2 regions of the Pseudomonas sp. AK106 genome follow, and region 2 is predicted to be linked to the other one. Evidence: predicted binding sites of a transcription regulator. Region 2 holds the regulator's gene; the other holds the start of a gene.
The links. The regulator sigma-54, encoded in region 2, starts transcription at its own class of promoters, with help from an activator protein. The targets are predictions, from matches to a motif close to ANTGGCATNNANNTTGCTNT.

Region 1: a site for sigma-54 is predicted at 3,106-3,125, ahead of nirB (nitrite reductase large subunit NirB). Genes of this name have one in related genera too.

Annotation. Positions count from the first base shown of each region.
Region 1 is NZ_CP096426.1:4,213,713-4,218,635, forward strand. It holds gene M1E04_RS18555 (molybdopterin-dependent oxidoreductase) at 1-2,750, opposite strand, end outside; gene nirB (nitrite reductase large subunit NirB) at 3,343-4,923, shown strand, end outside.
Region 2 is NZ_CP096426.1:1,010,760-1,015,682, reverse strand. It holds gene lptA (lipopolysaccharide transport periplasmic protein LptA) at 1-543, shown strand; gene lptC (LPS export ABC transporter periplasmic protein LptC) at 1-14, shown strand, start outside; gene lptB (LPS export ABC transporter ATP-binding protein) at 543-1,268, shown strand; gene M1E04_RS04585 (RNA polymerase factor sigma-54) at 1,458-2,951, shown strand; gene hpf (ribosome hibernation-promoting factor, HPF/YfiA family) at 3,028-3,336, shown strand; gene ptsN (PTS IIA-like nitrogen regulatory protein PtsN) at 3,349-3,813, shown strand; gene rapZ (RNase adapter RapZ) at 3,816-4,673, shown strand; gene M1E04_RS04565 (HPr family phosphocarrier protein) at 4,690-4,923, shown strand, end outside.

The sequences.
Region 1 (4,923 bases), 2.5 Mb from region 2:
CGCCGGTTGAGCGACACCCTGGCGTGATGGGGCTGTGTCCGTGAAGGCTGTCGCCCAACAACCGGGGCGTTGTCAGTGATTGAAGGGGTAGGAAGATTCAGCGACAGCGCCTGCTGCAACCCGGTGAACCAGCTGTCTGCGTGGGCCTGGTATTCGCCGTCGCAATCGATTCTGGGGAGCAGTGACGAAGCGCCCAGGTGCTGCAGGCGCTGGTCGAGGTTCTTGCCGTGCTGGCAAAAACGGTCGTAACTCGAATCGCCCAGCGCCAGCACGGCATAGCGCAAAGATTCCAGACGTTCTTGCCGGGCAGCCAGTGACTGCCAGAACCGTTGCCCGTTATCGGGTGATTCGCCGTCGCCGAAGGTGCTGCTGATCAGTGCGACGTTCTGCAGTTGGTCAAGACACTCGCCGGGGAAATTGTCCATCGCCGCCACGTGAACGGGCACGCCGGCAGTCTTCAACCGGTCGCCGAACTGCCGGGCCAACGCTTCGGCATTGCCGGTTTGTGATGCCCAGAGCAGCGTCAAAAGCGGCGCCTGGTCAGGTGCTGTCTGCGTCTCGGTCTCAGCTTGGGGCAAATCAAGGAAGCGATGCCCGATCAGCTCGACCTTGCGCAAGGCGACCGCACAACACTTGAATTCGGGCTGGCGGGAGATCGGGTCGACGGCGTCGTTGGTCACGGCGTTAATCGCCAGCTTTTCGCCATACACGTCATTCCAGTGAAAGGGCGCGAAGCAGTTGCCCGGCAGCACGCGGTCGCTGATCACCGCAGGCAACACCGCCAGGCCTCGTACGGAACGGATTTCCACGCCATCGCCTTCGCGGATGCCCAGCGCAAGGGCATCGTCGGGGTGCAGCTCGACGAACGGATGGGCATTTAGCGCGTTCAGTGTCGGGACTTTCCCGGTCTTGGTCAGGGTGTGCCACTGGTGTTGCAGGCGGCCGGTGTTGAGCACCATCGGAAATGCATCGTTGGGCAGTTCAGCGGGAGGCATGTGCGGACGTGGGAAAAATACCGCTTTGCCGTTTGCGGTGGGAAAGACAATCGCCGGGCGTGCTGGTGTGCCCCGCTCGACGGGCCGCGCGTTGATCTCGCTGAGGTAGCGAATCGGATTGCGCACGCGCTCGTCATCGGGCGCGCACGGCCACTGCATCGGTTGATCCCGAAGCCGCCCATAGCTGGCGCCGCGAATGTCGTAGCCCGTGGCGGGGTTCCACGCCTGTTTGATTTCCTCGAACACTTCCTCCGCCGAGGCGTAACTGAAGGCGTCGGCGAAGCCCATTTCACAGGCGACCCTGGCGATGATCTGCCAGTCCGGCAACGCCTGGCCCGGTGCATCGACGGCTTTCTGTGTCAGGTTTAGATTGCGTTCGGAATTGATCATCACCCCTTCCGCCTCAGCCCAGAGCGCGCCCGGCAACAAGATGTCGGCGTAGCGATTGGTCTCGGTGTCGAGGAAGGCGTCCTGGGTGATGACCAGTTCGGCGGTCTTCAGGGCGTCGATGACCGTGGTGCGGTTGGCAACGCTGGCGACCGGGTTGGTGCAGATGATCCAGCAGGCCTTGATCACGCCCTCGCGCATCTGCTCGAACAGGTCGATGGTGCCGCCGCCGGGCATGTGCGGGATGCTGCCCTCCGGGATGCGCCAGAGGTCTTCGATGAAGCGGCGGTCGGCGTCTACCAACACCGAGCGCTGTCCGGGAAGTCCCGGGCCCATGTAGCCCATTTCCCTTCCGCCCATGGCATTCGGTTGCCCGGTCAGGGAAAACGGACCGCTGCCGGGCCGGCAAATCGCCCCGGTCGCCAAATGCAGATTGCACAGCGCATTGGTGTTCCAGGTGCCGTGGGTGCTCTGGTTCAGGCCCATGGTCCAGCAACTCATCCACTCGGGCGCCGCGCCGATCATCCGCGCAGCCTGACGAATGTCGGCTTCGGCCAGGCCGGTGATCTGCGCGACGTATGCGGGCGCGTACTCGGCGAGGAAGTCGGGCATAACGTCCCAGCCCTGGGTGAACGAGGCAATGAAGTCGGCATCGGTGTCGCCGTTCTTCACCAGCAAGTGCAACAGCCCATTGAGCAGCGCGAGGTCGGTGCCCGGTTTGATTTGCAGGAACAGGCCGGCCTTGTCGGCGGTGGCACTGCGCCGGGGGTCGACGACGATCAGCTTCGCCCCGGCCTTGACCCGGTCCATCATGCGCAGGAACAGGATGGGGTGACAGTCGGCCATATTGGCGCCGATCACAAAAAACAGGTCGGCCTTGTCTAAGTCATCGTAGGACCCGGGCGGGCCGTCCGCGCCCAACGAGAGCTTGTAGCCGCTGCCCGCGCTGGCCATGCACAGCCGAGAGTTGGATTCGATATTCGCCGTGCCCACGAAGCCCTTGGCGAGCTTGTTGGCCAGGTATTGCGCCTCCAGAGACATCTGCCCCGAGACGTAAAACGCCAGTGCGCCGGGACCGTCGCGATCCAGAATCCCACGCAAGCGCCGGGCGGTTTCGCTGATGGCGGCGTCCATTTCCGCGCGCACTGGCTCGTGGCTGCGCTGATGGCGGATGTAGGCGGACTCCATCCGCCCCGACTCGGCAATCGCCTGGCCGCAGGTGGTGCCTTTGGTACACAGTCGGCCGAAATTGCTCGGGTGCGTCTTGTCGCCGACGACCTTGATGACCCGGTTGTCCTCGACCTGCATGACGATGCCGCAACCGACGCCACAATAAGGACACACGCTCTTTACGCTGCTGCTTGCCATATTCCGTTTCCTGAAAGCAAAAAAAGACGCCCTGTTCTCATCCGTTGGAAAACGGAGAGCACACGGCGCCTTTGTCGTGAATATGGCAATCGGCGTTGATTGCCTGTGAACGGGATATTGCAAACAGCAGGCCAGCCTGGCCGTGGAACGTGCAGCGGGCGGTTTCAGCGAAAGTTGCTCACCCGATCAATGGGCGTTGAGCTTCACCGTGGGGCGCATCAGCTTAAATCGCACCCTTTTCGAGCCGGAACCGTTCGCTATGGAGGGCGATGAGATCGAATAACGATCACGCTTCCGGCCCGTCAAACCTGCGCGTCTGGCCGGAAAGAAGCGGGGCCGGCGCGTCGATATTCCCACTGGCACAGCCATTGCTAAGTCCCTTATCAAGTCCAGCCTGAACACGCGGTTGGCAGCCCTGGCCGGTCAACGCGGACCGCCAGCCGTTCGCGGCGTCGGGCTCACCAGGTTGGCGTCGACACTGTGGTCGCGCGGCAACCCCTAAAAGAACAGGCAAAGGCGCCTGGAACCGAGAGGTTCCGGGCGCCTTTTTTTTGCTTTCGAAAAACCTGATTGGCCTTGGCCGGGACTCGATATGAACACCACAGTCGCCCCACTCAACGACGTCCAAACCCTGATCGTCATCGGCAACGGCATGGTGGGTCACCACTGCGTCGAGCAACTGATCGCCGCCGGCGCCCTCGAGCGCTATCGCATTCATGTGTTCGGTGAGGAAGGCCAGCGCGCCTACGACCGCGTGCATCTGTCCGAATACTTTGGCGGTCGCGACGCCGAGTCACTGGCGATGAGCGCTGCTTCTTTATATGAGCAGACCGGGCTTGCGCTGCACCTGGGTGTGCCGGTGCTGGAAATCGACCGGGCGCGGCGCGAAGTGATCACCGCCAAGGGCAGCTTCGGGTACGACAAGCTGGTGCTGGCGACGGGTTCCTATCCTTTCGTACCGCCCATCGAAGGCGCTGAAGGCCATTCTCGGCTGGTCTACCGCACCCTGGACGACCTCGACACCATCCGCGCCGCCGCCAGCCAGGCGAAACGCGGCGTGGTGGTTGGCGGGGGGCTGTTGGGACTGGAAGCGGCCAACGCGCTGAAGTCCCTGGGCCTGGAAGCCCACGTGGTGGAATTCGCGCCGCGCCTGATGCCGGTGCAGCTGGATGACCACGGCGGCGCCGCCCTGAAGGCGCGCATCGAAGCGCTGGGCGTGGGCGTGCACCTGTCCCGCGCGACGCAATCCATCAGCGCGGGGGAGGAATACCTCTACCGGATGAATTTCGCCGGCGATGAATTCCTCGAAACCGATCTGATCGTCTTCTCTGCCGGCATACGCCCCCAGGACGCCCTCGCCCGCCAGTGTGAACTGGCGCTGGGCCCGCGCGGCGGCATCGCCATCGACGAACATTGCCGCACCAGCGACGCCGACATTTTCGCCATCGGTGAGTGCGCCGCCTGGAACGGCAGCGTTTTCGGCCTCGTCGCGCCGGGTTATCAAATGGCGCGCAACGTCGCCGCGCAATTGTGCGACCTGACCGCCGAGCCATTCTTCGGCGCTGACATGTCCACCAAACTGAAACTGCTCGGAGTCGATGTCGGCTCCATCGGCGATGCCCACGGCGCGTTGACGGGCGCGCGCAGCTACCGGTTTATCGACGAGGCCACCGGCAGTTATCGCCGCCTGGTGGTGTCCGCCGATGGCAAAAAGGTGCTCGGCGCCGTGCTGGTGGGCGACAACAGCTATTACGACACCTTGCTGCAATACGTGCAGAACGGCATCAAGCTGCCGGCCGATCCGTCCAGCCTGATCCTCCCCCACAGCGACGGCGCGCCGACGCTTGGCGCCGATGCCCTGCCCGCCACGGCAACCATTTGCTCGTGCCACAACGTCAGCAAGGCCTCGATCTGCTCGGCCATCGACGGCGGCTGCACGGACCTCGCCGGGCTCAAGGCCTGCACAAAGGCCGCCACCGGTTGCGGCGGTTGTGCAGCGCTGCTGAAGAGCGTGTTCGAGCACGAGCTGATCGCCCGCGGCGTCACCGTCGATAAAAGCCTGTGCGAGCACTTCCCCTTCACGCGTCAGGAGCTGTACGCCTTCGCCCGGGTGGAAAACATTGAAAGCTTCGACGAGATGCTGGCCCGCCACGGCAAAGGCCATCTGGGTTGC
Region 2 (4,923 bases):
ATGAGGCTCGTTAAAACCCTTCCTTTTTTGCTCGGCCTGGGCGCAGCACTGGGAAGCGCGAGCGCCTGGTCTCTGCCGACGGATCGCGATCAACCCATCCACATCCAGTCGGATGACGCGCAACTGGACGACAAGCAAGGCATCGCCACTTACAAGGGCAATGTCATCATCACCCAGGGCACGATGAAGATCACCGGCAACACCGTGACCATCACCCGGACACCGCAAGGCGACGTGGACGTGTTCACGTCCGTGGGCAACCTGGCCTATTACGAGCAGAAGCCATCGGTGGACAAACCGATCGTTCAGGCCTGGGGCGTCACCATCCAGTACTTCGCGGCCCAGAACCGCATCGTGCTGATCGACAAGGCCAAAGTAGTCAACGACGGCAACACGTCCGAAGGCGAGAAAATCGTCTATGACACCGTCAAGCAGGTCGTGAACGCCGGCCGTGCCAACGGCACCAAGGTCACCGCACCACGCCCTCGCATCGACATGGTCATCCAGCCGAAAAAGAAAACCGACCAGCAGAAGGCCCAGTAATGGCAACGCTGAAAGCCCAACATCTGGCCAAGGCCTATAAAAGCCGCCAGGTCGTACGTGACGTCAGCCTGTCCATCGAGAGCGGTCAGATTGTCGGCCTGCTCGGCCCCAACGGCGCCGGCAAGACCACCTGCTTCTACATGATCGTCGGCCTGGTTCAGGCCGATCAGGGTCGCGTTCTTATCGACGACCAGGACGTCAGCCACCAGCCGATGCACGGCCGCGCTCGCGCCGGTATTGGCTACCTGCCACAGGAAGCGTCGATCTTCCGCAAGCTCTCCGTCTCGGACAACATCATGGCGATTCTGGAGACCCGCAAGGAGCTCGATCGCACTGCCCGTCGCAAGGAGCTGGAAAGCCTGCTGCAGGAATTCCACATCACCCACATTCGCGACAACCTGGGCATGAGCCTGTCGGGCGGTGAACGTCGCCGCGTGGAAATCGCACGCGCCCTCGCCACTTCGCCGAAATTCATTCTGCTCGACGAACCTTTTGCCGGTGTTGACCCTATTTCCGTAGGCGACATCAAGCAGATCATTCACCACCTCAAGGCCAAAGGGATCGGCGTGCTGATCACCGACCACAACGTGCGTGAAACGCTGGATATCTGCGAAACCGCCTACATCGTCAACGATGGGCAGCTAATTGCCGAAGGCGACGCCGAATCCATCCTTGCCAACCAATTGGTCAAGGAAGTGTATCTGGGTCACGAGTTCCGCCTGTAACCGCAGTGATGACACGAGGTTGTGCGGTACGCCGCAACGCGCGCTATCGCCGACCTCGTTTTTTAATTGTCATCACACTCTAGGCAAACCCTCCAGCTTCAGGCATATAATTTGCTTAAGTTGGCGCCCTCGGCGCCCTGGTAGTAAATGGCGCGCAGTGCGCCGGCGAATAAGGTGTTAAGCCCTGCCATGAAACCTTCGCTAGTCTTGAGAATGGGCCAGCAGCTGACGATGACGCCTCAGCTGCAACAGGCAATCCGCTTGCTTCAGTTGTCGACGCTGGATCTCCAACAGGAGATTCAGGAGGCGCTGGAGTCGAACCCGATGCTGGAACGGCAGGAGGAAGGCGACGATTTCGACAACGCCGACCCCTTGGCGGATAACGTAGAGCAAAAGCCCAACGCTGATGTTCAGGAGCCCACCTACCAGGAATCGGCGCCTACCGTCGACAATCTGGATGAGGGCGACTGGAACGAGCGCATCCCCAACGAGTTGCCTGTCGACACCGCGTGGGAAGACGTCTATCAGACCAGCGCCAGCAGCCTGCCCAGCAATGACGATGACGAGTGGGATTTCACCACCCGCACCTCCGTTGGCGAAAGCCTGCAAAGCCACCTGCTCTGGCAGCTCAACCTCGCGCCGATGTCGGACACCGATCGCCTGATCGCCGTGACGCTGATCGACTGCATCAACAACCAGGGCTACCTCGACGAAACACTGGAAGAATTGCTCGACGCTTTCGATCCTGAGCTCGATATCGAGCTGGACGAAATCGAAGCCGTTCTGCACCGCATCCAGCAGTTCGAGCCTGCGGGCATCGGCGCTCGCAACCTGAGCGAATGCCTGCTGCTGCAGCTCCGTCAGTTGCCGGCTAAAACCAGGTGGCTGGCGGAAGCGCAGAAGCTGGTCAGCGACTACATCGATCTGTTGGGCAGCCGCGACTACGCGCAACTGATGCGCCGCATGAAGCTCAAGGAAGACGACCTGCGGCAGGTCATTGAACTGGTCCAGAGCCTCAACCCGCGCCCCGGCTCGCAGATCGAGTCCAGTGAAGCCGAATACGTTGTGCCTGACGTCATCGTGCGCAAGGACAACGAGCGCTGGCTGGTGGAGCTGAACCAGGAATCCGTGCCGCGCCTGCGGGTCAATCCGCAGTACGCGGGGTTCGTGCGTCGTGCCGATACCAGCGCCGACAATACGTTCATGCGCAATCAGCTGCAGGAAGCGCGCTGGTTCATCAAGAGCCTGCAAAGCCGTAACGAGACGCTGATGAAGGTGGCGACGCAAATCGTTGAACACCAGCGCGGCTTCCTTGAGTACGGCGACGAGGCCATGAAGCCGCTGGTTCTGCATGACATCGCTGAGGCGGTCGGCATGCACGAATCGACGATTTCCCGGGTCACCACGCAGAAATTCATGCACACCCCACGCGGGATCTACGAACTCAAATATTTCTTTTCCAGCCACGTCAGCACCTCGGAAGGCGGCGAATGCTCGTCCACGGCGATTCGCGCGATCATCAAAAAACTGGTCGCTGCGGAAAATCAGAAAAAGCCGTTGAGTGACAGCAAGATCGCTGGTTTACTGGAAGCACAAGGCATTCAAGTGGCCCGTCGCACAGTCGCCAAGTACCGTGAATCCCTTGGGATCTCGCCGTCCAGCGAACGCAAGCGACTGATGTAAAGGTCACATGTCAAAGTGTTCCAGTGGCAGGCATTACGCCTGCCTCTTAATGCACTGGCAACGAAGGAGAAGCTGTATGCAAGTCAACATCAGTGGACACCAGCTGGAAGTGACCGAACCTCTGCGTACCTACATCGGCGAGAAACTCGCCCGACTGGAACGCCATTTTGACAAGATCACGAATGTGCAGGTCACGATGGAGGTCGAGAAGCTCAAGCAGAAGATCGAAGCCACCTTGCACGTTCCTGGCGCTGAAGTGGTTGCCAACGCCGAACACGACGACATGTATGCAGCCATTGACCTGCTTGCCGACAAGCTTGACCGCCAACTCAAAAAACATAAGGAAAAACAGCAAAGTCTGCTGCAAGGCGCGACTGCTCGCTGACACTCCCCACTCATGATCCGACTTGAAAATATTCTGACCCCTGGCCGTTCACTTGTGAACGTGCCAGGCGGCAGCAAAAAAGCCGTACTCCAAAACATCGCCAGCATGATCGGCAAGCAAGTGCCCGATCTTGATGAACAGGTGGTGTTTGAAAGCCTTATTGCCCGTGAAAAACTCGGCTCCACCGGTTTCGGTAATGGCATCGCCATTCCCCACTGCCGCCTGAAGGGCTGTACAACGCCTGTCAGCGCCGTGCTGCATCTCGAGAAACCCATCGATTTCGACGCCATCGACGGCGCGCCGGTTGACCTGCTGTTTGTGCTGCTGGTCCCGGAAGCGGCCACCGATGCTCACTTGGAACTGCTGCGCCAGATCGCCAGCATGCTCGACCGTGACGATGTGCGTAAGCGCCTGCGCGCCGCCAAAACCGACGAAGAGCTTTACAGCGTCGTGCTCGACGTCCAGAACGGTCACTGATCATGCGCATGATCATCGTCAGCGGCCGCTCCGGCTCCGGCAAGAGCACGGCCCTCGACGTCCTTGAAGACAGCGGTTTCTACTGCGTCGACAATTTGCCCGCCGGCCTGCTCCCGGAGCTGGCCGAGCGCGCACTGATCAACACCGAATTGGCCGAGCCTTTACTGGCGGTCTCGATTGACGCGCGCAACCTGCCCAGTCACCTGACCCGATTCCCACGCATGCTCGCCGAGGTACGCGCCCGCCACATCCAGTGCGACGTGCTGTTCCTCGATGCAGATGAACCTACCCTGCTCAAGCGTTTTTCCGAGACCCGTCGCCGTCATCCGTTGAGCACGGCAACGCGCTCGCTGGCCGAAGCCATTCGTGACGAGAAGACCCTGCTCGGCCCGATCATCGATCTGGCTGATCTGACGGTCGACACTACGCACCTGAATCTCTATCAGCTGCGCGACATTCTCAAATTGCGCCTGCTGAACAAACCCGAACCGGGCACTGCCTTCCTCATCGAATCCTTCGGCTTCAAGCGCGGCATGCCCGTGGACGCCGACCTGGTTTTCGACGTGCGCTGCCTGCCCAACCCGTACTGGAAACCCGAACTGCGCGAGCAGTCGGGCCTCGACAAGCCGGTTGCCGAGTACCTCGCAGCACAACCCGACGTCGAAGAAATGTTCCAGGACATCTTCTCGTATCTCAATAAGTGGTTGCCGCGCTTTGCCGCCAGCAATCGCGCCTACGTCACTATTGCCATTGGCTGCACCGGCGGACACCACCGCTCCGTCTACCTGACCGAACGTCTGGGTCAGGTCCTGCAGCAATCGCTCAAGAATGTTCAGGTCCGCCACCGCGACCTAAGCTGAAAGGACCTCCATCGCGATGCCCGCTCTAGAAATCACCATCATCAACAAGCTGGGTCTGCACGCCCGGGCCGCCGCCAAGTTCGTGGGTGTTGCCGGCAAGTACCCGTGTCAGATCAGGGTCGGCCGCACCCCGGAAACCATGGTCGATGGCAAAAGCATCATGGCCGTCATGATGCTGGCTGCCGGTAAGGGCACCCTGATCCACCTGGCCACCGAAGGTGAAGAAGCCGATGCGGCGCTGGCGGGGCTG